DNA from 3 places in the Paenibacillus sp. FSL R7-0198 genome. Region 2 is predicted to be linked to each of the others. Evidence: predicted binding sites of a transcription regulator. Region 2 holds the regulator's gene; each other region holds the start of a gene.
The links. Region 2 encodes LexA, which represses DNA repair genes until DNA is damaged. Its sites were predicted from a motif close to CGAACATATGTTCG; they were not measured.
Positions count from the first base shown of each region.

Region 1: recA (recombinase RecA) is a predicted target of LexA. The motif match lies at 1,503-1,516, and genes of this name have one in related genera.
Region 3: addB (helicase-exonuclease AddAB subunit AddB) is a predicted target of LexA. The motif match lies at 7,402-7,415, and genes of this name have one in related genera.

Region 1 is NZ_JBBOCB010000001.1:6,224,090-6,235,200, forward strand. It holds gene MKY87_RS27360 (competence/damage-inducible protein A) at 86-1,342, shown strand; gene recA (recombinase RecA) at 1,586-2,650, shown strand; gene MKY87_RS27370 (regulatory protein RecX) at 2,932-3,669, shown strand; gene rny (ribonuclease Y) at 3,980-5,521, shown strand; gene MKY87_RS27380 (TIGR00282 family metallophosphoesterase) at 5,674-6,468, shown strand; gene MKY87_RS27385 (stage V sporulation protein S) at 6,586-6,846, shown strand; gene MKY87_RS27390 (dipeptidase) at 6,932-7,927, shown strand; gene pduL (phosphate propanoyltransferase) at 8,122-8,694, shown strand; gene miaB (tRNA (N6-isopentenyl adenosine(37)-C2)-methylthiotransferase MiaB) at 9,007-10,563, shown strand; gene MKY87_RS27405 (RicAFT regulatory complex protein RicA family protein) at 10,870-11,111, shown strand, end outside.
Region 2 is NZ_JBBOCB010000001.1:801,352-812,462, forward strand. It holds gene MKY87_RS03295 (ABC transporter permease) at 1-502, opposite strand, end outside; gene MKY87_RS03300 (HAD family hydrolase) at 1,092-1,883, opposite strand; gene MKY87_RS03305 (hypothetical protein) at 1,912-2,421, opposite strand; gene MKY87_RS03310 (DUF896 domain-containing protein) at 2,547-2,756, opposite strand; gene MKY87_RS03315 (LysM peptidoglycan-binding domain-containing protein) at 2,852-3,229, opposite strand; gene lexA (transcriptional repressor LexA) at 3,536-4,162, shown strand; gene MKY87_RS03325 (aldehyde dehydrogenase) at 4,268-5,569, opposite strand; gene glnA (type I glutamate--ammonia ligase) at 6,156-7,484, opposite strand; gene MKY87_RS03335 (MerR family transcriptional regulator) at 7,614-8,027, opposite strand; gene MKY87_RS03340 (methionine gamma-lyase family protein) at 8,110-9,363, opposite strand; gene hflX (GTPase HflX) at 9,447-10,733, opposite strand; gene MKY87_RS03350 (AAA family ATPase) at 10,858-11,111, opposite strand, start outside.
Region 3 is NZ_JBBOCB010000001.1:1,572,191-1,583,301, reverse strand. It holds gene prmA (50S ribosomal protein L11 methyltransferase) at 1-778, shown strand, start outside; gene MKY87_RS06760 (site-2 protease family protein) at 782-1,462, shown strand; gene MKY87_RS06755 (RsmE family RNA methyltransferase) at 1,601-2,365, shown strand; gene mtaB (tRNA (N(6)-L-threonylcarbamoyladenosine(37)-C(2))-methylthiotransferase MtaB) at 2,368-3,714, shown strand; gene MKY87_RS06745 (NUDIX hydrolase) at 3,828-4,262, shown strand; gene MKY87_RS06740 (Na/Pi cotransporter family protein) at 4,319-5,320, opposite strand; gene MKY87_RS06735 (class I SAM-dependent rRNA methyltransferase) at 5,877-7,253, shown strand; gene addB (helicase-exonuclease AddAB subunit AddB) at 7,480-10,983, shown strand; gene addA (helicase-exonuclease AddAB subunit AddA) at 10,980-11,111, shown strand, end outside.

The sequences.
Region 1 (11,111 bases), 5.4 Mb from region 2:
TCATGAAGGAAGCATTGGGTCAGGGGCAATAGGAGATTATCCTATTGCCCTTTGATCACTCACCACGTGTACAGGAGGATGCTCAATGAAGGCAGAAATCATTGCAGTTGGCACAGAGCTACTGCTTGGACAAATCGTCAATACCAATGCCAGATACCTATCCCGTGAATTGGCTGCGATGGGGATCGATGTATATTTCCAAACGGTGGTTGGGGATAACCTGAACCGTCTTAGTGAAGCTATACGCATTGCGCAGGGCCGTGCAGACGTTATTTTGTTTTCCGGTGGCATCGGACCTACCCAAGATGATCTGACCAAGGATGCGCTCGCAGCTGTTCTTAACCGGAAACTGCATACAGATCGAATGGCAATGGACAAAATTGAGAGCTTTTTCAGAGATCGTAATGTGGATATGACAGAGAATAACCGACGTCAGGCGATCGTTATTGATGGCGGAACACCTCTGGCCAACGAAACAGGACTTGCGGCAGGAAATGCGATTTCTGACAATGACAAATATTATGTTGTAATGCCTGGACCACCTAAAGAGTTGATTCCAATGTTTGAACAGGAAGTCAAGCCTTGGCTGTTCCAGCATGTGCTCACAGAAGAGATGCCAATCTATTCCCGAATGCTCAAATTCGCAGGTATTGGTGAATCTGCTTTGGAAGATCGACTATTGGATCTGATTGACGCGCAGACAGACCCTACGATTGCTCCTTACGCGAGCGAAGGCGAAGTTACGGTACGTGTCTCCACGAAGGCTGCGAGTGAGGGAGAGGCGAAGCTGAAGCTGGATGCGATGGAGGTTCAGATTCGGGAGCGTTTGACAGAACATCTCTACGCGAACGAGGATGTGCCTATAGAGTACACGATTGTTACCATGATGTCTGACATGGGGTTGACGCTCAGCGCTGCTGAGAGCTGTACAGGAGGGCTTGTCATGCAAAGTCTGACCTCTGTACCCGGAAGTGCGTCAATGCTCAAAGGTGGAATTGTTTGTTACTCCAATGAAATTAAAGAAAAGTTGCTGAATGTGCCTCATGATTATCTGGAAGGTGAAGATGCACCAGGGGCGGTAAGTCCTGAGGTTGCAAAAGTGCTTGCTGAACAGATCCGTATGATTGGCGATGCTGATTTTGGCCTGGCTGTTACCGGTGTAGCTGGACCGGGATATTCGGAACGTAAACCACCCGGACTTGTCTTCATCGCTCTTGCTGAACGTGGAAAAGAGACGGAGATTCATGAGCTGCGTATTAATGGTAATCGCGAGACTGTTCGCATTCGTTCAGCCAAAGCGATTCTCTATCGCTTATGGCAAAAACTTGTGGCGATGGATTGATTAGTTAATCGCTTCGATTGCATTTACAGTTCCAAGCAAGTATAATTAAGGAAGACGGAAGAACCGTAGAATTAGGCTTTACAGCCTTGTTTACGGTTCTTTTTTCTGTTTAATGGAAAGTTTCCTTGAGGAAGAGGCGCCTCGGCCTTTACAAAAAAAACGAATGTATGTTCGAAAAAAAGCTTGGCAAACGTGTTAAAACAAGGTATCATTATCTTATAAACAGTAAAGGGTGTGAGCTTATTGTCAGACCGTCGTGCCGCGCTTGATATGGCGCTCCGTCAAATAGAGAAGCAATTTGGTAAAGGATCCATCATGAAACTGGGTGAGTCCACTCATATGAATGTGGAAATTATTCCCAGTGGTTCCTTGGCTTTGGATATTGCATTAGGAACAGGCGGCTTGCCTAAAGGCCGTATTGTTGAAATATATGGACCTGAATCCTCAGGTAAAACAACTGTCGCATTGCATGCGATTGCCGAAGTACAACGTGTTGGTGGACAAGCAGCATTTATCGATGCCGAGCATGCTCTTGATCCTCAATATGCAAGCAAATTGGGCGTTAACATTGACGAATTGCTTCTATCTCAGCCAGATACGGGTGAGCAAGGGCTGGAAATTGCAGAAGCTCTTGTACGCAGTGGTGCAGTAGATATCGTCGTTATTGACTCTGTAGCCGCATTGGTTCCAAAAGCAGAGATTGAAGGCGAAATGGGAGATTCACACGTTGGTTTGCAAGCGCGTTTGATGTCTCAGGCGCTGCGTAAATTGTCTGGTGCAATCAGCAAATCCAAAACAATCGCAATCTTCATTAACCAGCTTCGTGAGAAAGTCGGCGTTATGTTTGGTAACCCGGAAACAACACCTGGTGGTCGTGCTCTGAAGTTTTATTCCACAGTACGTCTGGATGTGCGTCGTATTGAGAGTATCAAATCAGGCAATGACATGATTGGTAACCGTACTCGTATTAAAGTTGTGAAAAACAAAGTGGCACCTCCGTTTAAACAAGCGGAAGTGGATATCATGTATGGCGAGGGTATTTCGAGAGAAGGCAGTATCATTGACATTGGTACAGAGCTGGACATCGTTAATAAAAGTGGTGCATGGTACTCCTACGAAGGCGAGCGTTTAGGACAAGGCCGTGAGAACGCGAAGCAGTTCATGAAAGAGCATAAAGATATTGCTGAAATCATTGAACAAAAAATTCGGGTAGCTAGTAACTTGACTACCGCAGTCCCTGCGCCAACTAGTGAAGAGCAACAAAAAGAAGCAGAAGAAGAACAAGAATTGTTTGAAATCAACGAGTAATCTCTCAAATCCTCCCTTGTAGGGAGGGCCCTGAGGGTGTTTCCCACTGGACTCCGTAAACTTATCTGATTGAGCTTGGATCAATCTGGATAATGGATTGTAGTTGGGGAGTGCTCATGCTGTCCAACAGCCCCTGTCCCAATGGACAGGGGCTGTTGGCACGCTAACTGTGGAGTAAAGGCCGGGCAGAGTCCCCGGCCTTTTGTATTGGTGTTCTCTGTCTTATGTGAAGATGTGCTTGGCGTAATCAGAATGAAAATGTTATGAAAGGGGAGACCTGAATGGATCAACATGACGAGGATTTATATGAAGAAGCAGAAGAGGACGGCCTATCCCAATTTCCGGATAACGAAGAACTTATTATTACACGTGTAGAACGAACGAAGAGCAGGCAAGCTCGTTATCGAATCACTTTTGGCATCCACTCCATTACGGTTCTTGAAGATGTGATGATTAAATACAGGATGACTCAAGGCAATACGTTTATGAAGAAGGACCTTGAAGAAATTGTTGTAGCTGATGAGCGACAGCGTACGTATTCACAGTCTCTGCGCTTTTTGGAACATAAGCCGCGTACACGCCATGAATTAAGTCAGAAACTTCGTCAGAAGGAGTTTGCTGCACCATTAATTGAAGAGACGCTGGATCGACTTGAACGGGAGAAGTTAGTGGATGACGATCTATTTGCAAAGGAATGGACAAGACAGCGTATGGAGGGCAAGCGGAAGGGAAAACTGTGGATAAGGCAAGAGCTGCGTCAAAAGGGCATTGCCAATGATCTCATTGTTGAGGCACTAGAAGGTATTAGTACAGATGCGGAATTTGAGACTGCCTTGAGTGCCGGACGCAAAAAATGGAATCAGGTCAAAGGGGACGTTAAAGAGAAGAAAAATAAAACGCTTCCCTTCCTAATGAGACGTGGTTTTTCAATGGATATGGTGCGCCGTGTCGTGAATTGTTTAATTGAAGAAGATGAGGCTGGGGGCCCTGAAGATGACGAAGCGTTGTTATGGGATTAGCAGACTACAGTCTCTATACTGCATTCTCTTGACAATTTCTTTCGTCAAATACTAAAATGGACATGAGTCTGTAAGAAATGGACAACCCTTTTTCCTTCCAAAAAAGCGGTTTCGGTTTCTTAAGATTTATACCATTCTTAATTATGGGTTCGCTGGAAACAGTGAATAGTACGTGGAAACATGTACATGTGAAATGAAAATCGGCGGGGGATCGCCGTGAGTATTCGTTATTCCCAAACATATGTAAGGTTTGAAAACTGCAAATTGACCCAAGGAATGCCTTGGAGGAACCAACGAGGAGGTGAACAGTATGGAAATTGCAATCACGATCGCTCTCGTTGCAGCCGCGCTATTCATTGGGTTCGGAGTAGGATATTTTATTCGCAAATCTCTTGCAGAGGCTAAAATCTCTAGTGCGGAACAAGCTGCCGTACAAATCGTGGAGAACGCGAAGAAAGAGGCAGAAGCACTGAAGAAAGAAACGGTGCTGGAGGCGAAGGATGAAATCCATCGCATTCGCGCTGAAGCTGAAAAAGACACTCGTGAACGTCGGAATGAAATTCAACGACAAGAAAGACGATTGTTGCAAAAAGAAGAGTCGCTGGATAAAAAATTGGAATCACTCGAACGTAAAGAAGAGCAAGTGGCTAACAAAGAGAAACGAATTGATGAGACTCAGCAGCAGATCGAAATGATTTACAAAAACCAGGTGACAGAGTTGGAACGTATATCCAACCTCACCATGGAAGACGCACGCAGTATCATACTGTCCAACGTAGAACAGGAAGTTCGTCATGAGACGGCTCAAATGATCAAGGACATTGAACAACAAGCGAAGGAAGAAGCGGACAAAAAGTCCCGCGAGATTATTACACTCGCCATCCAACGTTGTGCGGCTGACCACGTAGCGGAAACAACGGTATCTGTTGTTACCCTGCCAAATGAAGAAATGAAAGGCCGGATTATCGGTCGTGAAGGACGTAACATCCGTGCGCTTGAAACCCTTACAGGGATTGACCTCATTATCGATGATACGCCAGAAGCTGTTATTCTGTCGGGCTTTGACCCGATTCGCCGTGAGATCGCCCGTACTGCCCTGGAGAAACTGGTGGCTGATGGACGTATTCACCCGGCACGGATTGAAGAGATGGTTGAGAAATCCCGCAAAGAAGTGGATGAGCGCATCCGTGAATACGGTGAGCAAGCTACCTTTGAAGTGGGCGTGCATGGTCTGCATCCGGATCTGATCAAAATTTTGGGCCGGTTGAAGTTCCGTACAAGTTACGGTCAGAACGTCTTGAAACATTCCATGGAAGTCGCTTATCTGGCTGGACTGATGGCTGGCGAACTCGGAGAAGACGTAACTCTGGCAAGACGTGCAGGTCTATTGCATGACATCGGTAAAGCGCTGGATCACGAAGTGGAAGGATCACACGTCGAAATTGGCGTGGAACTGGCGAAGAAATACAAAGAACATCCGGTTGTAATCAACAGTATCGCGTCCCATCACGGAGATTGCGAAGCGACTTCGGTCATTGCCATGTTGGTTGGCGCAGCAGATGCGCTATCCGCAGCAAGACCAGGCGCACGCCGCGAAACGCTGGAAACGTATATCAAACGACTGGAGAAGCTGGAAGAAATCTCAGAATCCTTCGAAGGTGTCGAGAAATCGTACGCCATTCAGGCCGGACGCGAAGTTCGCGTTATGGTACAGCCTGAGAAGATCGATGATGCTGAAGCCTTCCGCTTAGCCCGTGACATCACGAAGATGATTGAGAATGAACTCGACTATCCGGGTCACATCAAAGTCACCGTCATCCGGGAAACCCGTGCGGTTGAATACGCAAAATAGAGCATTACGGAAAAGTGGCCGCAGTAGTGGGCCACTTTTCCTGTTGATAGCCTGTTAAATGGCAACTACACATCATGGAACATGAGATAGTCCTGCAAAGGTTCAACATTTTAAGCAAGAGGACTTTGCAGGAATTGAGGAGGCAGTAATCAATGAAAGTTTTGTTTATTGGTGACATTGTAGGTAACGTGGGACGTAAGGCATTAAAGGAAAATTTACCGTACCTGAAATCGAAGTATAAGCCACATGTGGTGATTGTGAATGGTGAAAATGCGGCAGCAGGTCGCGGCATTACCGGTGCAATCGCGAATGAGTTTTTCAACTGGGGTGTACATGGTATTACACTTGGTAATCATACTTGGGACAATAAGGATATTTTTGATTTTATAGATGATGAGCCCCGCATGATTCGTCCAGCAAACTTTCCACCAGGTACACCAGGACGAGGATACACGGTTGTCAAAGGTGAAGGGAAAGAGCTAGCGATTGTCAATCTTCAAGGAAGAACGTTCCTGCCTGCTCTGGATTGTCCATTCCGTGTGGTTGATGAGATTGTAGACGAGCTACGCCAAGACCATAAATGTATTCTGGTCGATATGCATGCTGAAGCGACGTCAGAAAAGATTGCCATGGGATGGCATCTGGATGGACGTGCGTCTCTCGTTGTAGGTACACATACACATGTACAGAGTAACGATGATCGGATTTTGCCTGGAGGAACAGCTTACTTGACGGATGCAGGCATGGTAGGACCTCGTGACGGCATATTGGGTATGGAGCGTGAGGCTGTGTTGCGTAAGTTCTACACCCAGCTACCTGTACGTTTTGTTGTGGATGATGGCAAATGGCACTTCCATGGTGTTTTTGTTGAAATTGATGAAGCCACAGGCGCGGCAACACGCATCGAAAAAATTCGTCTGACGGAGGACGAGTGGCGCATGGAATAGGGGTATTGTCCCATTTTGCAGGGAAACCCGTCTAAAAAGAAGGAATTTTTTTGCCTCCCGCGAATAACATCTAGTAAGTGGAAACAAACTTTCAACATTCCCAGGGAGGTACTTACCATGGATGTATTAAAAGTTTCAGCAAAGTCCAATCCTAATTCTGTAGCCGGCGCTCTTGCAGGGGTTCTTCGTGAACGTGGAAATGCTGAACTGCAGGCAATTGGAGCGGGAGCACTGAACCAAGCCATTAAAGCGGTAGCGATAGCCCGGGGATTTGTAGCACCAAGCGGAGTTGACCTGATTTGTATTCCAGCTTTTACAGACATTGTGATCGACGGCGAGGACCGAACGGCCATTAAGCTGATTGTGGAGCCCAGATAATACATGCAGTATGCATTGAACCTGTTTACGATGTAGACAGGTTTTTTTGCGTTTTTTTGCAATGAAATATGGAGGAGGGTTTAAGATGTCCATGTCGGATTGGCGTGTAGCCGATTTTCACTGTGATGCACTGAGCAAAATTTTGATGCAGCCTGCTTTTTCTTTTGAAGATGCTCCACAACTGGATGTGAATTTGCAACGCTTGAAAGAGGGTAGAGTTGGGTTGCAGGCGTTTGCCATCTATTTACCCGAAGTTCTTGGAAGAGGCAAGTTTGAACATGTTATGGGGCAATTGGAGATATATCGTAGACGTGTAGAGAGAAGTCAGGAGCGGCCTGGCGGTACACAGACGTTGTTATGGCGTGAACAGGTGGCTCAGGTGGGGCAAACAGAGGGTCCCTGGGGATTAATCACACTGGAAGGTGTGGATGGTCTGGAGGGCAACCTGTTCTATCTGGAGTTATGTTATCAGATGGGTGTTCGAATCATTGGACTAACGTGGAACTATGCCAATTGGGCGGCTGACGGAGTAATGGAGAAGCGTGGAGCAGGTCTGACCGAGAAGGGGAAAGAACTGGTGCGCCAGTGTAATGAAATGGGAATGCTGTTAGATGTGTCACATTTGACGGAGAAAGGTTTCTGGGAACTGGCTGACTTGAGCAAACGTCCGTTTATCGCCTCCCACTCCAACAGTTATAGCGTATGTCCCCATGTGCGTAATCTGAAAGATGATCAGATTCAGGCCATCATTGCCCGGGAAGGGCGGATCGGACTGACGTTTGTACCCTGGTTTGTAAAACAGGAGGGTGAGGTACGTATAGAAGATCTGCTTCCTCATATTGAGGAGATCTGTTCTCTGGGCGGGCAGAACCATCTGATGATGGGGTCTGATTTTGATGGAATTTCAACGTATATTCAGAGACTTGAACACTCAGGGCATTATCCGAGACTGACGGAAATCCTGCTCAAACATTATGATGAACATCTGGTTCGTGGCTGGTTGTGGGGGAATGCGATGAGTTATCTGGGGGAACACTTGCCAGAGAGCAATCCAAAGATAAAGGGGAATTCCATAAAATAGTGAACTGGTGTGTGCGCTGAATGTGTTGAATTGAAACTAGTTTTCCAAATAAAGGACGGGAATGATGGTGAAATAAGTGTATTTCATGAATTTTCACCAGTTCGTTTTCATTTCACTCCAAAAAGGGGTATAATACCATTGGATTGGTAAGAGCCTGAGTACAGGCCATAGATAAACAAGGAGTGAAATTTACAATGAGTAAAACAGTACCTGTGGGCGTATCTGCCCGTCACATTCATGTATCCCAAGAGCACGTTGAAATTTTGTTTGGCAAAGGTTATGAACTGACTGAATTTAAACCTCTGTCCCAGCCTGGCCAATACGCTGCTAACGAAACTGTAGCGGTAATTGGTTCTAAAGGACAGTTTGATAAAGTGCGTATCCTTGGACCTGTTCGCCCTGAAACGCAACTGGAGATCTCCATGACAGATTCATTTGCCATTGGTGTTAAAGCACCTGTACGTGAATCTGGAAGCATTGAAGGTACACCAGGAATCACAGTTAAAGGTCCTGCTGGCGAAGTTACGATTGATAAAGGTGTTATCGTTGCTGCTCGTCACATTCACTTCCATACTTCGGATGCTGCTAAATGGGGTATCGAGGACAAACAAATGCTGAAAGTTCGCCTTGGCGGAGATCGCGGTCTTGTACTGGAAAATGTACTGGCTCGTGTATCCGATTCTTTCGCACTGGACATGCATATTGATACAGATGAAGCTAACGCTGCTGGCGCTCGTAATGGCGACACTGCTGAAATCATCGATTAATTACATGTAATAGCTTCAGCCGCCAATTGGGGCGGTCTGAATAACATATAAACCTGAGCACAGCCAACAGGGTACGGTTAATCCCACCCCTGATGGCAAGGCTCAGGTTTTTGTATTTTCAGAGTGTTCTTCTGAACATGGCATGTTACGGATTAGACGAAGGGACATGCGCTTTGGATGTGGAACTACAGCCCAATTCATGCTATAATTTGCTGTAATGCTCTTTTAGTGTTCCAAGCAAGAAATTCACCTGGAACAGGGATGAATGAACGATTTTTTATTAATAGAGGCTGTAAGGAGTGACCGAAGGAAATGGCTAAAGACTCAAAAAAGGATTACTCCCAATATTTTGATTTCTCCGATGCCAAAGTAATTTCGCAAGATGAATTCAGCAAAAAGATAAGAATCCGGGGCCGTGAGATTAACATCAAATCGGAACCCAATCATCGTCAGGAGAAACAGCGGGGCAAGGAAGACGTCCAGGTGCTTTACGAAAATGCCGTTCCCGATGAACTGAAAAACATAGGGAAAGGCAAACATTATATTGTATATACGTATGGATGTCAGATGAACGAGCATGACTCGGAAACCATCAAAGGACTGCTTGAGTCTATGGGATATCAGGCTACAGAGAATCGCAAAGAAGCTGATATTATTCTGCTCAATACGTGTGCCATACGGGAAAATGCGGAAGATAAAGTATTTGGTGAGCTTGGTCACCTGAAAACGCTAAAACTCGAACGTCCGGGATTGTTACTTGGCGTATGCGGGTGTATGTCCCAAGAAGAAGGCGTCGTTAACCGAATCATGCAGAAGCATGGATTTGTGGATATGATCTTTGGTACACATAATGTGCATCGACTGCCACATCTAATCCAGGAAGCGCTGTTCAGCAAAGAAATGGTTGTTGAGGTATGGTCCAAGGAAGGCGACATTATTGAGAATCTGCCGAAGAAACGTGAGGGTATGCGCGGCTGGGTGAACATTATGTATGGCTGCGACAAGTTCTGTACATATTGCATTGTTCCGTTTACGCGGGGCAAAGAACGCAGCCGTCGTCCGGAAGATGTCATTGCCGAAGTTCGGGATTTGGCACGACAAGGCTTTAAGGAGATCACGCTGCTTGGTCAAAATGTGAATGCGTACGGCAAGGATTTCACCGACCTGAACTACAGTTTTGGTGACTTGATGGATGCCATTCGCCAAATTGATATTCCGCGAGTAAGGTTTACAACCAGTCACCCACGTGACTTCGATGACCACTTGATTGAAGTGCTGGCCAAGGGCGGAAATCTGGTGGAGCACATTCATCTTCCGGTGCAATCTGGCAGTTCGGAAGTGCTCAAACGTATGAGCCGCAAGTACAGCCGGGAACACTATCTTAAACTGGCTGACAAAATTAAAAAGGCCATTCCAGAAGTCGTGTTAACAACGGATATTATTGTTGGTTTTCCGGGGGAAACGGAAGAACAGTTTGAAGATACACTTTCCCTTGTCCGTGAAGTAGGGTATGATTTTGCCTATACCTTTATTTATTCCCCACGGGAAGGTACACCGGCTGCGGTGATGGAAGACAACGTACCGATGGAAGTGAAGAAGGAACGTTTGAAGCGCTTGAACGAAACGATCAACGAATACAGCCACCGAAGCAATGAAGAGCAACGCGGCAAAATCGTTGAAGTGCTCGTTGAAGGCGAGAGCAAACGGAATTCCGAAGTTCTGGCAGGACGTACGCGCAGCAACAAGCTGGTGCATTTTGATGGACCTAAAGATTTGATCGGTACTTTCGTACAAGTGGAAATCACCGATCCGATGACTTTTTATATTAGGGGCAACCTGCTCTCCGAGCCGGTAGCTGCCAATCAGTAATACACACACACAAATAAGATGAGAATTTTGGGGTTCAATATCAGGTTCGGACATTTGCGCGAGTAGCGGAGGGGACGGAATCGGTCTGTAGAAGCGAAGCGTTCGCCTTTGTCTCCGGATTTTAACCTTGAACAGTTGTAATCAGAAAAATCCGGAGACAACAGCGATCAAAAGAACGATCCGTAACCGCAGTGGTCATGGAGCAGACGTTTGAACTCATTTGAGCCCAGGTTCTCATCTTATATCATCTCATAGAATGGAGCGATTTCAGTGGCGCAGGAAGAAGTGCAGTACAACCATTATGGAATGCCAACCTACGATACGCGCAATCTGGTCATACGCGACGACATTATGGGAAAAGCCAAAGAATTGGCTGATATGCTCGGAACGAGTGAGGAAGTTAGACAGTTTCAACAGGCTGAAACCAAAATTCGGGATCATGAGCGCATCCAGCAGTTGATTGCAACGATCAAGAAGAAACAAAAAGAAATCGTTGCTTTTGAAAGCTTCAAAAATGTGGAGATGGTCAGCAAAATTGAACAGGAAAT
Region 2 (11,111 bases):
ACTCAGCCCGCTGCATAAAAGGAATATTATCTCCGGTGAAGAAAGCCACCAGTCCATTAATGGAACCATTCACTGCTGTCAGCTGCAGGATCATACCCGCAACGATAACGATGGACAGAAAATGAGGCAGATAAGACGCGGTTTGTACAAACTTTTTGAATCGTTTACTCTTCACTTCGTTAAGCATCAAGGCAAAAATGATTGGAACCGGGAATGTAAAGAGCAACGCAAGTCCGCCTAACATCAGCGTATTACCAAATACTCTCCAGAAGGTAGGGTCCTCAATGAACATTTTGAAGTATCTTAATCCAACCCACGTTTCTCCAAATATACTTCCCCCTGGAACAAAACGTCTGAACGCAATCACATTACCTATCATCGGCCCATATTTAAAGATAAGTAGATAGATGATGGGAAGGATTAATAGTGAATACAACTGCCAGTCTTTGCGGAACAATGTTGCTGCCGTTCGTAATCTGCTCTCTTTACGTAAAGATGTCATGGTTAACGTTGTTTTAGCGGTTTCCGACTCCATGTGTTTTCACTCCGATCCAGGACTTGATAAGTAAGAGTAATTCATGTACAACTCCCATCGTTTCTCCTCTTGTAGAAGACAACCAATCCTTCAACTTCACCCCCACTACGAAATAGACAATTACCAAATGTAAGCGATATCAATTTGATGTATTATGTAGAATCACACAATCCAAGGTGCTTCACATCATTAATTAGCACTTACTAAGTGGTGTGATCTCCAAATCAAAAGAAGCTTTTTCAAAATATTAAGCGCTTACAATCAATATAAAATAATTAGCAATAACTCCCTGCTTCCATTTTAATGAAGTAAGTCAAAAAGAAATTCCTTTAGGACAATCTAAATACTAGTCATACTAGTATGTTAGTTATATTCTAATCCAGCTTCCCCCTAATTTCAATAACTTTTAGTAAAAAAAATGGAGATCTCTTTTAACAAGGTAATTCAGTCAACAAGCTCAAATAAAAAAACATTGGTAACTTCAAGAACGACATCATCGTTCATTGAAGCTTCCAATGTTTCAGGGTGCTGAGGAAAGATGTTATAGCTGATCTGCTTAGAAATTAGCAATAAGCTGATTTAATTCCGATAAATGCGTTATTTCATGGTCTGGCGCATACGTTTCATTGTTGGTCTTATGCTCACGGTTAATCCATACGGATTGGATACCAGATGATAAAGCACCACGAATATCAGTCGTTAACTTGTCTCCAACCATCATGCTCTCTTCGGGTTTAACACCCAGTTTATTCAAAGCATGTTCAAATATCGACGGATCTGGTTTTCCTTTTCCGAAGTTACCCGAGATAATAATCTCATCAAAGAAAGGAGTCAATTCAGGTACACCATCCAACTTCTCTTGTTGCAAAGCAGGACAACCGTTCGTTAACAACAAAAGTTTGTACTTTCCTTGTAACTGGCGCAAGGTATCCATCGTTTCTTCGTATACATGTGGTCTGGATCTCCGTTCTACTCCAAACTGTGCGGCCAGTTGTTCAGCAAGATCTTCCCGATCTATACCCAACTTCAACAAGCCACGACGCCAGGATTCTTTACGGTAAACTGGAGCAAGCTGTTCCAACTGACGGAACTCAGGTTGATCCCCACCAGTAAAGTTAGCCCAAAGGCCTTCAAACGGATTGATTCCAATCATTTTGGTAAAAGGAAAGGTTTCATATGATTCATACAGTCCACGTGCCTCATTACGAACAGCTTCTTCAAGTTCTTCTGGTTTGACCCCAGTCTCTTTCGCTGCGATTAGACAAGTCTCATGAAAAGCTTCTCGAACACTACGCTCATCCCATAATAAAGTATCATCTAGGTCGAACAAAATCGCTTTTAATGCCATTCCGATCATCTACCCCTTTATGCAATAATTACTTTTCGACGGTTTCCACGGTGATCTGGTGTGCTTTTGCAAACTTCAGCAAACGTTCTGCAATCGCATCTGTATCGTAACGGTTCAATAACTTGGTAAACACCCATCTTTTCCCGCGACTGTTATGTTCGATAACAACTGTACCTGGTTCAATTCTGAATTTGACAATATCGTCAACCCCGATTGAACGTTCACGATTACCCTTCGTCGTTATAATCCGATTACTGCTAATCTTGATGTATGGACGACGAAGCATGAAGATGACTGCCAAAAATACATAAAGCAGCATGGTCACCCAGTCCCAAGTTGTCATTGGAGCTTGCACAAGGAACGTGCTCATAAACAGATACAAAAAGGCGAGACCAATCAAAAATATTGGGAACAACAAACTGCGTCCCTTAAAGACTTCTTCACCTGGTGTACCTGTGATTGGTTGACCACTTTTTTTGCGTTGCTGATTTAACTGCTTGGAATTTTTCTTAACCGTTCTCTCGAACGAACGCGACATGAGAATCCCCCTTATGTGTCTTTGTATCGGCTTACATAATTGCAAACCAACATTTCCCCCTATAAATTGCACACTCAAAATAACAGGAAGAAACCTAAATATCATAATGATATCATTAGGTTTCGTTAGTGTTTGAGTTTGCCTTGGTGGCCTTTGTCATTCTCATCATCAACAATCTCAATGGTATCCAGTTGTTGTCTGAAATTGCTGCGAATATTACTCAAATAAATCTCTCTTAGCTCGGCACGTTCAGCAAGTTCTTCCTCCGACAATCCAGTGGACTTTTGCTTACGAGCCAATTCGTTAATGCGTGCTACCAGACTATCTATATCCAAGCTTGTCCCCTCCAAAAATACAAAGTCATATTAACTTTGCCATGATAAAGGCAGCTTGTCAAGCTGACACGCGTTAACACTCATTGATGTGCATTTTATTCTGCAAATTGCGGTAGAGCTAGTACTTGTCCCACTTGGATGGAAGTTGTATGAAGTTGATTCACTTTCTTAATTGCTTCTATATAAATACGTGTATCCATATTCGTCGGTTTATGTTCCAAAGAAATACTCCATAATGTTTCCCCTTGTGAAACGGCTATCTTTCCTCCAGGTAGAACATCATTCTCATTGCCAGCAAATACAGTTAAAACAGTGCTGCATCCAATAAATATAATCAAAGAAGTAATGGCTACCTTTAACATCCATGAAGAAATCTTGAAACGTGCTAAAACCTTCTTGTAGTTCCCTATGTTAGACTTCACCAGTTCCGAATTCATTGGTTCATAAATGCTTTGATAAGTAGAATATCTCATTAAATACCCGCCTCCAAACGTTTGTTCCTATCTGTTGAAATCAATATAACACGAACACTTGTTTTGTTCAATATATTTTTAGAACAATTGTTCGCTTCTTTTTTGAAGGAGAAATATCTTAATGAAGTTCTTTTGCAAAGCATTTGCAAAGTATTTGCAGTATTATGCTCTGCCTTTTGGACAAATTCGGTTCTAAAAGTTAAAAAATACTGATTTAATGCCATTTTATTTAGAACTTATGTTTGTACGAACGGAGGTTCTATGTTATAATTTTCCCAAACGTTACTAAAATGGGGTTGATACGGTATGTCGAAGATATCCAGCAGGCAGCAGGCTATTCTGGAGTTTATACGAAATGAAGTCCGGTTGAAGGGGTATCCTCCTTCCGTACGGGAAATTGGTGAAGCTGTTGGACTGGCTTCCAGCTCAACAGTACATGGACATTTGGATCGTTTGGAGAAAAAAGGTTTGATCCGACGCGACCCTACCAAGCCAAGAGCCATTGAGCTTTTGAGCCAGGAAGAATCTGAGCATTCTCATCAATTTGCTCATAGCGTTGCACGTATTCCTGTCGTTGGTAAGGTTACAGCCGGGGTTCCAATCACTGCAACCGAGAACATTGAAGACTATTTCCCTCTTCCGACACATTATGTAGGCGAACAGAAAGTGTTTATGCTTTCGGTAGTCGGAGATAGTATGGTGGAAGCTGGAATCGTTAACGGAGATTACGTTATTGTCCGTCAACAGCAAACTGCTGATAACGGTGATATCGTTGTTGCAATGACTGAAGACGATGAAGCTACAGTGAAAACGTTCTATAAAGAGAAAGATCACATTCGCCTTCAACCGGAGAATGCGACCTTCGAACCTTTACGTTTGAAACACGTTAGTATTCTGGGTAAAGTCATTGGCCTTTTCCGAGATATTCATTAATATTTAACATGAGCAACAAAACTAGATGTAATGAAATACGAAAGAGGTTGTCCTGATGAACAGGACAACCTCTTTTTTTCATGTTTATGTTATTTTAGCGGCTCATTATTCACTGCGTTTCAGAACACTCTTGTGATGCGAGAACACATCAAAGCTCTGTTGCCCGTGATATGAGCCCATACCGCTCTCTCCTACACCACCAAACGGGAGATAGTGTGATGTCATATGCGAAAGTGTGTCATTAATACATCCCCCACCGAAGGATACTTGATTCAGAACCTGATCTTGCAGTTGCTCATCCTGTGTGAAGAGATATAACGCCAATGGTTTTGGCCGACGAACAATCTCATCCAGCATAGTGTTCAAGTCACTGTACGTAAATACAGGAAGAATCGGACCGAAGATCTCTTCTTGCATTACAGCTGATTCCCAGTTCACATCTCCAAGTACAGTTGGCTCAATCAGCAACTGCTCACGTACAGATCGTCCACCTATCAGCGTTTTGCCATCTGTGAGGAATTTCGATAACCGATCAAAGTTACGAGCATTGACAATATGCGGGAAATCAGTGTTCTGTAACACATCATCTCCAAATTTATCTTTGATCTTTGCGCCAATCAGATTGATCAATTCATCATGAACTTGTTCATGCACAAGCAAGTAATCCGGAGCAACGCAGGTTTGCCCTGCATTCAGGAACTTACCACGAACAATACGCTGAGCCACCAGCTTCAGATCTGCATCACTATGGACAATAGCAGGACTTTTACCGCCCAACTCAAGAGTTACAGGAGTCAAGTGCTCCGCAGCTGCCTTCATAACAATGCGACCAACACCTGTGCTTCCTGTGAAGAAAATATAATCAAACTTCTCTTTCAACAATGCTGTGCTGGCCTCGACTTCCCCTTCCATAACGGCGATATACTCCTGAGGGAAGATCTCCTGAATCAGATCATACGTTAGACGAGATACGGCTGGTGTTAATTCAGAAGGCTTGATAACTGCACAGTTACCGGCTGCAATTGCTCCAATCAGTGGACCGAAGGCCAATTGGAAAGGATAGTTCCAAGGTGCAATAATAAGCGCCACTCCGTATGGTTCAGGGTAAATGGTGCTCACCCCATCCGGCATAGCCGGATTGGTTGGGACTTGTTTAGGTGAAGCCCATTCCTGCAGGTGTTCTAATGCAAAATCCAGTTCACCCAAAACAATACGAATCTCTGAACCGTAAGCTTCCGCCTCTGATTTGTTCAAATCTGCCCGAAGTGCATCTTGAATCCGTTGCTGATACTTTTCAATTCCTTTTCTAAGCTGTTGAAGCGCATTAATCCGATACTCGATATTTTTAGTTTGTCCTGTATAAAAAAATGTACGTTGTTCTGTCACTAGTTGTTTTGCTTGATCCATATTAACATCTCCAATTAATTATTTAAAATTAAATTGCTCAAAATTTAATTAAAGTATACCTCTTCTATATGAAACTTTCAACATACAAATGAAACATCCATTTGTATATATTGGACGATGGTTGGAATTTTGAAAGAATGAATGATAGTACTTGCTACTATGTCGTGGCTATTAGAATTTCTAAGGAGGCTTGATTTAGATCTTTTGCCTCCGCCAGTTTGATGCACTGTAGAAAGAATTTTATTTTCAGTTTCTTTTTCATAGGTTACTAGATAAATGATGAAAATGATCTTGCTTTATTACTAACATGAAGTGTTAAAGTTCATAGAGAGTTTAGTTACCATACAAAAAAACTCCTCTTTCAATGATGAGAAGAGAGTTTTACGATTATCTATCGGTAAACGAATGTATTTTGTTAGTTATATGTAAGCTTGGTTACAGACGGAAATATTATGTGGGATGATGAAGAATAATTCAGGGGACATTTGGGGGATTTTGTGGGCACTTTGATTTTTCTTTAAATATATAGGTACTTGCCCACAAAAAGAAAAACCCCTCAGCGCTAGAGCGCCAAGGGATTGAGCTATTAGTACAACGTAATATATTGATCGCGTTCCCATTGGTGGACTTGTGTTCTATACATATCCCACTCAATTTCTTTCAGCTCATAGAAATGAGCCAAGGCGTGGTCGCCGAGAGCGTCACAGATGACTTCGCTGCGGATCAATTCATTCAATGCTTCTTTCAGGTCAGCTGGCAAGCTAGGAATGCCTTCTTCCACACGCTCTTCTTCTGACATGATATAGATGTTACGGTCAATTGGAGCTGGTAAGGAAAGCTCACGTTTGATTCCGTCCAGACCTGCTTTCAACAGAACAGACAAAGCCAGGTAAGGGTTAGCAGCCGGATCCGGGTTACGAACCTCAACACGTGTACTCAGACCACGGGAAGCTGGAATACGAATCATTGGGCTACGGTTACTAGCAGACCATGCTACATAACAAGGCGCTTCATAACCTGGTACAAGACGTTTGTATGAGTTCACAGTTGGGTTAGTAATTGCTGCAAACGCACGTGCGTGCTTCAGAGTTCCAGCCATGAAGTGACGAGCAGTTTTGCTCAGACCCAACTCGTCCGACTCATCAACAAATGCGTTCTCATTGCCTTTGAACAAGGATTGGTTACAGTGCATACCGGATCCGTTCATACCAAACAGCGGTTTCGGCATGAATGTAGCATGTAAACCATGCTGACGTGCAATCGTTTTAACAACGAGTTTGAACGTTTGGATCTGGTCAGCTGCTTTCAGAGCATCAGCATATTTAAAGTCGATCTCATGCTGACCTGGAGCTACCTCATGGTGAGAAGCTTCGATCTCAAAGCCCATTTCTTCAAGTGTGATAACGATGTCACGACGACAGTTTTCACCAAGATCCGTAGGCGCAAGGTCGAAATAACCACCTTGGTCATTCAGTTCGTTAGTTGGGTTTCCTTTTTCGTCTGTTTTGAACAAGAAGAACTCGGGTTCAGGACCAACGTTAAAGGAAGTGAATCCCATATCTTGGGCTTCCTGCAGGTTTCGTTTCAAGATGCCACGTGGATCTCCTGGGAACGGATTACCATCCGGAAGATATACGTCGCAAATCAGACGTGCAACACGGTTCTCTGCAACCCATGGGAAAATAAGCCAAGAATCTAGATCTGGATAGAGGTACATGTCGGACTCTTCAATACGTACATAACCTTCAATGGAAGATCCATCGAACATCATTTTGTTATCCAGAGCCTTAGTCAACTGACTCACAGGAATCTCAACATTTTTGATAGCTCCAAGCAAATCAGTAAATTGCAATCGAATGAATCGTACGTTTTCTTCTTTCGAAATGCGGAGAATGTCTTCTTTTGTATAACTCACTATAACCTCTCCCTTTCTTATCTGCGTATTTGGCTTGCCTGTTATATTTGTACATTAGAAAGTTCCACGGGTCAAGGAGTCTCACACCAAAAGTGCATGTTTTCCCCTCACTCGCCAAGTTATGCGAATTTAGTTTTTATTAAAGAATCGGGAAAGCTCTCCCTGAATGAGAGATACTTGTCCTGGTCTCTTACCTGATACAAGCTGCTGCTTCAGCAAGCGGTGCAACTGCGTATCGGACAGCTCTCTGCGTTTAACTTCAGTATCTGGCGTGATCACTGTAGCTTCCTCGGATTCTTTTGAAACAGGATTCATCACTTGTTTGATGCCCGCGATGTTAACTCCTTTTTCAATCAAAGCCTTGATCTCTAGCAATCTCTCTACGTCATTAAAAGAGAATAACCGTTGATTACCTGACGTTCTCGCAGGAACGATCAAGCTGTGCTGCTCATAGTAACGAATCTGACGTGCAGATAGATCCGTAAGTTTCATTACAATACCAATTGGGAATAAGGCCATATTTCTGCGGATTTCATCACCCATGTTCATCAACCTTCCAGTCATCTATTCTTCACCCTATTGTACATTTAGTTATTACCAAGTGTCAATGACGTGTTAGATAAACTCACAATAATTTACGATCTTTCATAGTCTGTAACGCCATCAAAACGCCATATTTGACATGAGAGTACGTTAATCCGCCTTGCATATACCCGATATACGGCTCCCGAATAGGCGCGTCGGCTGATAATTCCAGACTTCCACCCTGAATGAACGTACCTGCCGCCATAATGACAGGGTGCTCATAACCAGGCATATCCCACGGTTCAGGAACCACATGGCTATCCACAGCTGCTGCACGCTGAATTCCCTGCACGAAGGCGATCAGATGCTCGGCAGAGCTAAACTTAACAGCCTGGATCAGATCTGTGCGAGCTTCATTCCAGGCGGGTTTGGTTACAAATCCGGATTCAGCAAACATCGCAGCAGCAAACGCACTTCCTTTGATAGCTTGTCCTACAATTGTCGGTGCCATGTAAAGTCCTTGGTAGATGCCACGTGTTGTCCCCAGCATTGCTCCAACCTCTCCCCCAATTCCAGGGGCTGTTAGACGATAAGCTGCCAGCTGTACGTATTGTTCCTTCCCACATATGTATCCACCGGTTTCCGCAATGCCTCCACCAGGATTCTTGATCAGTGATCCGGCCATCAGATCAACTCCGACTTCTGTCGGTTCACGTTCCTCCGTGAATTCACCGTAACAATTATCTACAAATACGATGACATCTTCCTTAAGCGCTTTAACACGCGTAACCATGTCAGCAATCTCAGCAACGCAGAAGGAGGAGCGCCAGTCATAACCACGTGAACGTTGAATCCCAATAACTTTTGTAGCCGGTGTAATGCTTTTTTCAACTGCTGCCCAGTCCACTCCACCTTCATCAGTTAAGGCCGTCTCACGGTAACCGATGCCAAAATCGCGTAATGAACCTGTACCATCACCGGGTTTGCCAATAACTTTATGCAATGTGTCGTAAGGCTTACCCGTGATGTACAATAATTCGTCACCTGGACGCAAAACTCCAAAGAGAGCTGTACTAATCGTATGAGTACCTGAAGCAAAATGAGGACGCACCAACGCGGCTTCCGCGCCGAATACATCAGCATATACTTCATCAAGTACTTCACGCCCACGATCGTTATAGGCATAACCTGTTGAACCTGCAAAGTGAAAATCACTTACTTTTCGCTGTTGGAAAGCATTAATCACCTTCCATTGATTGTGATCTGTGATCCGATCAATCTGTTGAAGTTGTCCTTCAATCTGACGCTCCACTTGACGTTGAAGTTCAGATATTTCTGAATCAAAGCTTACCATCTTACTTCATTCCCCTTCATAGCACGAATCTGACGTCGAATATCCATTATCGTGTAACTTATCACATCAATATGTCATGAATATTACAATTCAATGAATTCTTCAAGCATATAACCAAATTTCTCATATTCACCTTTTTGCAATTCAACTTCATAAATGACATCATTCTCTTCAAAGCTGGTATCCACTACATCACCAATTTTGTAAAGTACCGACGTAAGATCACCACGTTCTGCCGGTATACGGAAGCGCTTCGTATCACCTGTCAGCTCTGTCTGAATGAATTCACGGATTTTAAGCAGATCCTCCGAGTCTAATGCGCTTACTTTAATATGGCCTTTATCCAATGGAAGCATCTCAAGCTGCTCTGGTGTGCACGCATCTTTTTTGTTATACAGGACTAACTGCGGCTTGTCCCCTGAACCAAGTTCTTGCAGAATCGTATTAACCGTCCGCATCTGATCTTCACGCATAGCTGATGAGGCGTCCACAACATGCAGGATCAGGTCTGCTTCATTCACTTCCTCCAGTGTTGCTCGGAATGCTGCAATCAGATCATGCGGTAGATTTTGAATAAATCCAACCGTGTCGGTAAGTACGATTTCTTTTCCACTTGGAAGTTCCATCGTACGTGATGTGGGATCCAATGTAGCGAATAGCTGATCTTGAATATACACATCTGCAGCCGTCAACTGCTTGAGCAAGGTTGATTTGCCAGCATTGGTATAACCAACAAGGGCCACCTGTACAATGCCTGTTTTTTTGCGGCGTTCACGATGTAACTTACGATGACGAGTCAATTCTTCCAGATGACGCTTCAGATCATCGATGCGACCACGGATGTGACGACGGTCTGTCTCCAGTTTGCTTTCACCTGGGCCCCTTGTTCCGATTCCTCCCCCGAGTCTGGACAGGTTCTTACCATGACCCGACAACCGTGGCAGCAAATAGCTATGTTGAGCCAATTCCACTTGAATGATACCTTCTCTAGTGTTGGCACGTTGTGCAAAGATGTCCAAAATCAGTTGGGTACGGTCAATAATTTTAAGATCGAGGGTTTCTTCCAGATTACGAACCTGTGCACCTGACAATTCCTGATCAAAAATAGCCGTAGTTGCTCCGAGCTCCTCCGCGATTAAACGGAGTTCTTCTACCTTACCTTTACCAATGAACCATTTGGTATCACGTTTTTCCCTGTTCTGAGAAAGTACACTTAGCACTTCCACTCCAGCTGTCTCGGCAAGTTTCACCAGTTCCTCTAAAGAGTACTCAGGGTTGATACCTGTACGTTTTACATCATCCGTAACAAGACTCACCAAGACGGCGCGATCTTTTTTGACCATATCTGTATCATGCGTGCCATTTGTCATGTATATGTTCACTCCCTCTAATTACTAAATTAATTCGTTAATATACATTGCCACGAATATGCCATGGCATGCCTTAAGCCGAACCGGTTGGCCCGGCCGGCTGGTGTAAAAACTATATTATCGCTTACTTTCGCTCAAAGTTCAAATCCTCTGTACGGATTGTCATCAGCTCCAGTTTTCCTGGACTGCCTTCCGAGTATTGTTCCAACAAACGAACCGCTTGATGCCTGATCGAACGCTCAATGGCATTACGAACGTATCTGGCGTTACTGAACGCATGCAGCGAATCATTTTTTTCCTGAAGCAAATGCTGCTTTAGCTTGAGTATGGTCTGTGGCATTAGAATATAATCACGCTCTTTGGCCATAATCTCAGAGA
Region 3 (11,111 bases), 770 kb from region 2:
CATCAAAGGGTACTTCTCCGAAGGTACGGATATGGTTGCACTACAGTCAGAAGTTAATCCGAGAATCGAGGAACTCTCTGAATTTGGAATTGATACAGGTGAGGTTCGTTATGAGACGCGTACAGTGGATGAAAATGACTGGGCAACAGCCTGGAAACAATATTTCAAGCCAGTACGTGTATCGGAGCGTCTGACCATTAAACCAACGTGGGAAGAGTATACACCAGAAAGTCCGGATGAGAAAATTATTGAGCTTGACCCAGGCATGGCTTTTGGTACAGGAACACATCCAACGACCTCCCTCTGCTTGCGTACACTGGAAACGGTTGTTCAGGGCGGCGAGGAAGTTATTGACGTAGGTACAGGTTCTGGGATTTTGGCTATAGGAGCGATAAAACTTGGTGCAAAACATGTACTGGCGCTTGATCTTGATCCGGTTGCGGTAATCAGTGCCAGGGAGAATGTGGAACTGAACGGGCTGGAGCAACAAATTACGGTTAAAGAGAGTGATCTGTTGTCCGTCCTCGGGAGTCAGGACCCTGCGCTTGGTGTGCAACTGCCAGTTAAGGTTGTCGTGGCGAACATTCTGGCTGAGATCATTTTGTTGTTCGTAGACGATGTTTATAATGCGCTTGAGTCTGGTGGGACCTATATTGTATCCGGAATTTGGAAAAACAAAGAGCAGGTTGTACATGATGCACTGGTAGCCTCCGGGTTTGAAGTGAGTGCGATCCACCGTGATGAGGATTGGCTGGCGTTTGTAGCCAGAAAGGGGTAACGTATGGACTTTTGGAATTCGTTCTTTCGTTATCCGATCGATCAGCTTCCGTTTTTCCTGCTGACCATCCTGATCGCATTTACGGTGCATGAATTCTCGCATGCGTATTTTGCCAACAAATTCGGTGATCCGACAGCCAAGCTGTTGGGTCGGGTCACGCTGAATCCGGTTGTACACTTTGACTTGTTTGGTGTGCTGTTGCTCATTATTGCCGGCTTTGGTTGGGCACGTCCAGTTCCGGTTAATCGTGCTAACTTCGACAAACCTAGATTGATGGGCATCATCGTATCCGCAGCAGGGCCTCTGAGCAATCTGTTGCTCGCGATCATCGGTACAATCATCTATGCTTCACTGGTTGGTTCGGGAGCACTCGGCGGCATTGATAATGAGCGGTTGCTGACAGCAATCACAACGTTTTTCGCTATTTTTAACTTAACCAACTTTTTCCTGTTCCTGTTTAACTTGATTCCGTTGCCCCCGCTTGATGGTTATCGGATTCTGGAAGATGTAGTGCCACCTTCAATCAGCCGCAAGCTGCAAGGGGTGGAGCAATGGTCCATTTTTATCTTCTTATTGATTCTTGTTATACCTCCGTTGCAAAATGTGACGATTCAACCTTTGTATGAGTTTGCGCAAACGATGTATGTGGATCTGGCAAAGCTGGTTATTGAATTATATCGCTAAAAGCGTAGCGTGTTTTGGGCTGATATACTGGTCAGAAACACGTAAAAGTTGTATGATCATCTGTGGCGATTGGATTCACGCCTGTCATCAGGCGGGGTGAATTCCAGTCATAACAGGACAGAATGGGTGGATTGACTAATGCAGCGATATTTTGTATCTGCAGAACAGTTTAGTGAACACGCTGTGATCATCACAGGTGATGATGCACGCCATATCGGCAAGGTCATGCGTGGTAAACCTGGAGATAAACTGATTGTCAGTGACGGAAACTCCAGAGAAGCACTCGTGGAAATTGAGACTATTGAAGTTGGCCAAGTGACAGCCAATATTGTCGAACCTCTCGAGATGGACCATGAAGCACGGATTCGTGTAACCGTGGCACAGAGTTTGCCCAAGGGCGACAAGATGGAAACAGTCATCCAGAGATGTACTGAGATTGGGGCGGTATCATTTGTACCCTTCCTGTCAGAACGTACGATTGTGCAATATGATGCCAAGAAAGAAGGCAAACGGTTAGAGCGGTGGCGGAAAATCGCCAAGGAAGCTGCCGAACAGAGTCACCGGAATCGTATTCCATCTGTCGAGCAGCCGCTTTCCTGGAAAGGGCTGTTATCTTCTTTTGAGGGCTATAGCCTGGTATGTTATTGTTATGAGAAAGAAAACGGTAAACAGCTGAGAGATGCACTGAAACCGTTTGTAGAGCAGCTTGCACCTGATGCAAGTGTAGAAGTTTTGATCGTGGTTGGACCGGAAGGTGGATTTTCTGAGAAGGAGACGGCAGAGGCTGATGAGGCAGGTGCTGTATCTGTTGGACTGGGCAAACGCATTTTGCGTGCTGAGACAGCTGGAATGGCAGCACTAACTTGCGTGCTATATGAATCCGGAGAAATGGGAGGAATGTAATTATGCCATCCGTGGCGTTTTACACCTTAGGCTGCAAAGTTAATTTCTATGATACAGAGGCGATTTGGCAATTGTTCAAAAACGAAGGTTACGATCAAGTGGACTTTGATGAACAGACAGCGGATGTATACTTGATTAATACTTGTACAGTAACCAATACCGGCGACAAAAAGAGCCGTCAAATTATTCGTCGTGCCATTCGGCGCAACCCGGAGGCGATTGTGGCCGTTACAGGCTGCTACGCGCAGACTTCTCCGGCAGAGATTCTGGACATCCCAGGGGTGGATCTGGTTATCGGTACACAAGACCGTGACAAGATTTTGCCATATGTTAATGAAATTCAGGAGTCGCGTCAACCGGTTAATGCGGTGCGTAATATTATGAAAACCCGTGTGTTTGAAGAAATGGACGTACCGGATTTTGCTGACCGTACCCGCGCATTTCTGAAAATCCAGGATGGATGCAATAACTTCTGTACATTCTGCATTATTCCATGGTCTCGTGGTCTCTCGCGCAGCCGTGAGGCGAACAGCATTATTCAACAGGCTCATCAACTCGTACACGCCGGATACAAGGAGATTGTTCTGACCGGTATTCATACAGGTGGGTATGGCGATGACATGGAAAACTATGATCTGACCGACCTGCTGTGGGATTTGGATAAGGTAGAAGGTTTGGAGCGTATTCGAATCAGCTCGATTGAAGCCAGTCAGATCGATGACCGCATGCTCGACGTGATCAAACGTTCGGACAAACTTGTTCGTCACTTCCATATTCCGCTGCAAGCGGGTGATGATACGGTGTTGAAACGTATGCGCCGTAAGTATACGACAGAAGAGTTTTACAACAAAATGCTTCGCATTCGGGAAGCAATGCCGGATGTAGCGATTACAACAGACATCATTGTTGGATTTCCAGGTGAGACGGATGAGATGTACCGTAATGGCTATGAGTTGATGCGTAAGATCGGTTTTTCCGAAATGCACGTATTCCCTTATTCCAAGCGTACGGGTACACCAGCAGCACGGATGGAAGATCAGGTGGACGAAGAAGTCAAAAATGCACGTGTGCATGAACTGATTGATTTGTCCGAGCAGATGCAGCTGGAGTACGCTAAGCAGTTTGTTGGACAGGTACTGGATGTTATTCCCGAAGGTGAAGCCAAGGGCCGCGAGGGAAGTGGCAAGCTGCACGGTTATAGCGACAACTACATTCAACTGGTCTTTGACGGAACCATGGATATGGTCGGTAAAGTGTGCCGGGTCAAAGTGGTTGAAGCTGGCGTCAACGAGAGTCAGGCTACGCTGGTACGTGTGTTGGAAGAGAATCTTAAGTCCGCCGCGATGTGATCGAGGCGTCAGAAACAAGGATTTCATTTCCTTGGGGAGCTTACCCGGGGAGATGAGGTCCTTCTTTTGCAAAAAATAAGATAAAGATATCGAAGTTGATGGGGGAGAGCACGATGAACAAAAAAGAAATTTCAGCAGGCGGAGTTGTTTATAGAACAGGGGAAGACGGACGTCTTCAAATTCAGCTTATCGTAGATCGTTATGGTAAAACAACTCTCGCCAAGGGCAAAATGGAAGAGGGAGAAACAATCGAACAGACGGCACTGCGCGAGATTTTGGAAGAGACAGGTATGGTGGGTCGCATTGTAGAGCCGGTTGATATCATTGCTTATACGTACCAACATGCAGATTTTGGCCCGGTGGACAAGGAAGTTCATTATTATCTCGTTGAAGCCGAGAGTGGTGATCTACAGCCTCAGATTGAAGAAATTAAGGGTGTGGATTGGTATGCTCCAGAAGAAGCATGGTCCAGACAGCAGCAGAACGGATATGATAATAACGATGATATCTTGCGTGTAGCCCTGAACAAGTTAGGCATTAACGTATAACGCATTATTGTTCGAGTCAGTTACCCGCGCGTTCTGTGGGTCTGATAGGCAGATCATCAAGCCACGGGTGACTTCGCCGCTGGGGCGTGGACCGGTGGTTTTTTGTGCCAGATTGGCAAGTAACAGAACGGTAAAGCAAGCAGTGAACTGGTGATGTTAAAAAGGGTCTGGGCATGCGCAATCTGTGCCCCGTTGTCCGCTGACAGCCAGGCCGAAGCTGCATGCAGCTGGCCGATCAGCGGCATAAACAGCAGCGCTCCCGCAATGTTTAATACAACATGGGAGGCTGCGACAAATTTGCCTGCGGATGCTCCGCCCGCGGCAGCGATCACGGCAGTGATGCAGGTCCCCACGTTGGACCCGATCACAATGGCGATGCCGATCTCCACAGGCAGTACCCCTGTGGCTGCGAGCGTAATCGCCATGCTAATGACAGCTGCGCTGCTGTGAATGAGCGCTGTCAGACAGGCACCTGCCAGGAAGCCCCACCACAAGCTGTCGGCCGAGCGGTCGAGAAACCATTGAAATACGCCCATGCTCCGCAAGGGTAAGGCAATGGATTGCATTACCTGAATGCCTGTCATAACAAGTGCAAATCCCGCAGCTGCGAGGAAGCTGTACTGGATGTTAAACAGTGTCCGGCGCGTGCGTTCAGGAGCGGCCAGATTGCGTTCACCAAGGACAACAAACATGGCCCAGCCCGTAAGCGACAGGACAAGCAGCGGCAGGGAAGCACGTCCGATCTGTAATCCCACCAGCTCCGTCGTCAGACATGTCCCGATGTTGGTACCGAGGATGATGCCGAGTGTGCGTCCATAGGTAATTAATCTGGCATTAGCCAGTCCAATGGTGAGCACGGTGACCGCAGTACTGCTCTGTAACAAGGCCGTTGCACCTGCACTGAAGGCCATGCCTTTCCATGGAGCAGAGGTGGCGCGATTGAGCCAACCTGCCAACATGGGCCCTGCCATGCGCTGCAAGGCCGTCTCCATCAGCTTCATGCCACCAAAAAAGATAATAAGCCCATAGAGTAGGGGCAATATCACATCTCTAAACATAGAAATATCATTCCTTCCGTCCGGTTCCTTAACTCATCCTATGAGTAAGAAAAGACAACCATGACAAGCCTAAAGGAATTCAGAGGGAAGCGACCTAATTTCCGTCCCCTAATTCGAAAGATACGGTGATTCGTGCAAACGTAGTGGAGGGGACAAAATCGAATCTTAAGAAGCGAAGCGCTCGCCTTTGTCTCCGGATTTTCCCTTTTAAGAAAGGGGATTAAAAAAAATCTGGAGACAACAGCGATCGAAAGATCGATTCGAACCCGGAACGCCACTCATACAGCGCTCAAAGTAACACCTTAGCGCCGATTGCTCTCAATTGCTGCACCCCAATTCGAAAGATACGGTGATTCGTGCAAACGTAGTGGAGGGGACGAAATCGAATCTGAAGAAGCGAAGCGTGCGCCTTTGCCTCCGGATTTTCCCTTTAAAAAAGGGAATCAAAAAAATCTGGAGACAACAGCGATCGGAAGATCGATTCGTAACCGAAACGCCACCTACGCGCCGCACCAAACCTATCTTTTCAACTAACTATGAAAGAAGTGGATCTACCTTGCCATCAGTTACACTCGAACGCAGTCGCAAAAAGCGGCTTGAACATGCACATCCATGGATATTTAACAATGAAATTGCCTCTGTTGATGGAAACCCGGAGCCGGGAGATCTGGTCAATGTATTGAATCATCAAGGTCGCTATCTGGCGACAGGATATTACAATCCCGCATCCCAGATCACGGTAAGGGTTGTAGCTTATCAACCCTTGGAGTCCGAACAGATGGATACGGCGTTCTTTGCAGCACGTTTCCGTGATTGCTTGCGTCATCGGGAACGTTTTATCCAGGATGGCGAGGCGTACCGTCTCGTTTATGGGGAAGCTGATTTTCTGCCAGGATTGATCGTTGATCGATTCGGCAGTATCCTCGTTGTACAGTTGCTTACACTTGGCATGGATCGTTGCCGTGAAGCCATCGTACAGGCACTCATTGAAGTAATGCAGCCAGAAGGCATATATGAGCGCAGCGATGTCTCGATTCGTGAACTGGAAGGTTTGGAGCAGACCAAAGGTCCACTGTACGGAGATTGCCCGCGACATGTCACCGTTACAGAGAATGGACTACTCATTAAAGTGGACATCGTAGAAGGACAGAAGACAGGTTACTTCTTCGACCAACGTGAGAATCGTGCAGCGATCGAACCGCTCATGAAGGGTTGGGGCTACAAGAGTGGAATTACACTCCAAACGACTGAGCAGGACGGCACAGAGCAGCTCTTGCCTATGAATAAAAGCGGTAAGGTAGTTACATTCCCTTATTGGGATGGTGCCACTGTACTGGAGTGCTTCTCACACACAGGCAGCTTCACGTTAAATGCTTGCAAGTATGGAGCCAAAAAAGTGACTTGTCTTGATATTTCGGAGCATGCCATTGAGAGTGCACGAACAAATGTGGAGCTGAACGGTTTCACCGACCGGGTCGAATTTGTAGTTGCTGATGCATTCCAGTACTTGCGTGAACAAGTGAAAGGACTGGATGAACGTACCGCACGTGCACGTGCAGGCGAACAGAAAGTGGATACATCCAAAGCGCTGGCAGCTGGCGGTAAAACATTTGATGTCGTCATCCTCGATCCTCCTGCATTTGCCAAAACGAAATCAGCAGTTAAAGGTGCATGCCGTGGATATAAAGATATCAACCTGCAAGGAATGAAACTGGTTAATGAGGGCGGATATTTGGTAACAGCCAGCTGTTCGTATCACATGCGTCCAGATCTCTTCCTAGATACGATTGCCGATGCAGCGGAAGATGCAGGCAAAGTGCTTCGTTTGATCGACTGGAAAGCAGCCGGTAAGGATCACCCGCAAATTTTGGGCGTGGATGAAGGACATTACCTGAAATTTGCTATTTTCGAAGTACGCAGTAAAAAGAATTAGAAGAGTCTGTTTCATTTTTTTTTTGATCTCTCGTGAGGTAAAGTGAGTTTTAAATAAATGATACTTTCGGTCAAAAGTCCCCAGTGTGAACAGCTGCGGGCTTTTTGCCGTGTTAACGGAGATGATCTCCGGTTTTACCGAATAGTGGCAAACGTATGTTCCGAACCAAGTCAGATATGTTATACTGGGAATTAAAATCTTGTACGTGTGGTTTGGAGGATTAGACATGTCCGTTCGTTTTGTTATTGGCCGGGCAGGCAGCGGTAAAAGCTCGCTGATTACCCGGGAAATTACATCCCTGCTTCAAAAGGAGCCGCAAGGTAAACCTTTAATTTTACTCGTTCCCGAACAGAGTTCTTTTCGAACAGAGCAGGCATTGGTGTCTTCTGGAGCAATTAAAGGTACCATGCGTGCAGAAGTGCTCGGCTTTCGCCGTTTAGCCTATCGTGTAATGCAAGAAGCAGGTGGTTCTGCTCGTATTCCGATCGGAGCCGAAGGAAAAAAAATGCTGCTTTACAAAGTCATCCAGCGCCGTAAGGAAGAATTGAAGCTGTTTGGTGCATCCGGCAGCCAGCTGGGTTTTATAGGCGAATTAAATGATTTATATAGTGAATTTAAACGTTATGAAGTTGATCCATCATTGCTGGAAGAAGGGCTGTCTGGAGGGAATATCTCGTCCACTTCGCCAATTCTGGAGGACAAGTTGCATGACTTGAATCTGATATATCGTGACTATGAACAGGAACTGACCAATTTATATATTGATGATGAAGATACGTTGACCGAGCTGACAGATCGTTTGTCGGAAAGTGCATTGCTGCAGGATGCCCAGATCTGGATTGATGGTTTTCAGGGATTCACGCCACAGGAGATGAGTGTGATCGGTCGGCTAATGTTGCAGTCCTCTTCCGTGACGATTGCACTGACACTCGATCGCCCTTATGATCACGGCGCACTGCCTGGAGAACTGGAACTGTTTTATCCTACGGCAAGTGCCTACGCGCGTCTCAAAGGGATGGCTGACGAACTGGATGTACCGAGCGATATAACCGTGCTAGATTCGGAGATTCCACCGAGATACAAGGATCGTCCGGGACTTGCTCATCTGGAGGCTGGTTTCGACCGCCGAATTCGTTGGAAAAGTGAGGGCCTTGATTCCGGAATCCGACTGGTTGCAGCGGAGAACCGACGAGCTGAGATGGAGGGAGCACTGCGTGAGATGCGGCGTCTAGCGCAAAACGAAGGTGCGCGTTATAGGGACATGGCGGTACTTGTTCGTCAGTTGGATACCTACGCTGATATAGCTGAACCTCTATTCAGGGATTATGACGTACCCGTCTTTCTGGACCGCAGAAGAAATGAACTTCATCATCCATTATCTGAGTTTATCCGTTCTGCACTGGATATTGTTCGGCGTCACTGGCGTTACGAGGATGTATTTCGCTGTGTCAAAACGGATCTGCTGCTTCCACGTGATGGTTCCATCACTCGTGAAGATATGGACCAGCTTGAGAATTATGTGCTGGCTTGTGGTATTCACGGGTATCGCTGGACTGACGGCAAACCATGGAAGTATGTACCAAGCCTGTCGCTGGAAGACAACGGTCAGGATGGCCGTAGTCGAGGACGGGACCAGATGCTTTCTTTAATGGAGAGCTGCCGAACGGTCATTACAGATTCCTTGGGTGTTTTTGAGAAGCGAATGAAAAAGGCAAAGACAGCCAAAGCCCAGTGTGAGGCACTATACAGACTGCTGGAAGATGCTGAGATCGCATGGAAGCTGGAGAATATGTCTGCTGAAGCTAAGGCACAAGGTGACCCCGAACGGTCGAGAGAACATCGGCAGATGTGGGGAGCTGTGCTGGATTTATTGGATCAGATGGTCGATATGATGGGGAATGAACGGCTGGATATCACGCTGTTTGCCGGGATGATTGAGACCGGATTGACCGAACTGAAACTGGGTCTGGTACCACCAGCACTGGATCAGGTATTGGTTGGTTCGATGGATCGTACACGTCTTCAGGACATCAAATATGTATTTATCCTTGGTGCCGTTGATGGTGAATTACCCGCCGTACCTCAGGATGATGGTGTATTAACAGAGCTGGAAAGATCGTTGCTGACGGAAAGAGGTGTGGCGCTTGGACCAGGTGCAACAAGGCAGATGCTGGATGAACGTTTTCTAATCTATACGGCACTTACAGCGGCAAGCAGCCAGTTGTGGCTGAGTTACCCGGTTGCTGATGATGAGGGGAAAACACTTCTTCCTTCCGAGATTGTCCGCCATGTACGGAAAATGTTTGGTTTACAAGAACAGCCGTTGCTCGCTCAACCACCGGTTGCGAACTCGGAAGAAGCGCATTGGTCCTATGTCACCCATCCAGGTCAGAGTCTGTCTACGCTCATTGGACAATTGCGCAAATGGCGCCGTGGAGAAGACATCCCTGAAATGTGGTGGGCGGTCTACAATTGGCATGTATCTCGGGAGACAAGCAGACCTCACCTGGAGCGGTTGATGGGATCGATTTTTTATCGTAATCGGGCATTGCCACTACGGACAGCCACCAGTCGCAGACTGTATGGCACAGAGGTAAGGACGAGTGTCTCGCGAATGGAACGGTTCGTTGCTTGTCCGTTCTCCCATTTTGCTTCACACGGGCTGCGCCTCAAAGAACGGCAATTGTACCGCTTGCAGGCTCCTGATATCGGACAACTTTTTCATGCTGCACTAAGCCAGCTGGCTATGCGGTTGCGTGAAGAAAATCGTAGTTGGGGCAGCTTGACTCCAGACCAATGCCGCCAGGAAGCCGAGCAAACCGTGGAGCAGATTGCACCACAGCTGCAAGGGGAGATTTTGCTCAGCACCAAGCGATATGGTTATATTTTCCGCAAATTGAAGGACATTGTTAGCCGGGCATCCGTTATTCTCGGGGAACAGTCCAGACGTGGAAGTTTTGAACCGATTGGGCTGGAGCTTGATTTTGGACCGGATAAACCGCTGCCCCCACTCCGTTTTGAACTGGAGAACGGCTGTGTGATGGAGATCGTGGGTCGTATTGACCGTGTGGATGTGGCAGAAGGAGAGAATGGTCTGCTCCTGCGTGTCATTGACTATAAATCAAGCCAGACGGACCTCAAGTTACATGAAGTGTACTACGGTCTGTCATTGCAAATGCTCACCTATCTGGAGGTGCTGCTTAGTGCTGCCGAAGAATGGCTTGGGGAAACGGCGATGCCGGGAGGAACGTTGTATTTTCATGTGCATAACCCGCTGTTGCAATCCGCAAACGGCATGACATCAGAGCAGGCAGGACAAGAACTGCTGAAACGGTTCAAAATGAAAGGTTTGCTGCTGGCGGACCGGGACGCAATTGCTCAAATGGACAACACCCTGGATAAGGGGTATTCAGCTATTATTCCAGTTGCTCTTAAGGCGGACGGAAGCTTTTATAGCAGCGCCGCTGTAGCTACGCCAGAGCAATGGGATACGCTGCTTGCTTCAGTCCGCAGTAATATCCGTGAGATTGGTACCCGGATTACGGATGGAGATGTGGCCATTGAGCCTTATCGTATTCAGCAGGAAGTGGCGTGCACGTTCTGTCCGTATAAGCCTGTTTGTCAGTTTGATGAGAATATAGAAGGAAATGAATACAACCTGTTGTCCAAACCGGGCAAACAGCAAATCTGGGATATGTTATCTCACACCAAGGGAGGGGAAACATCATGACGAATATGCCAAAACCGGAGGGTAGCTTCTGGAGTGATGATCAGTGGAGTGCCATCTCGGAAAGCGGAGAAGACATCCTTGTTGCCGCAGCGGCGGGATCAGGCAAGACAGCCGTACTGGTTGAACGA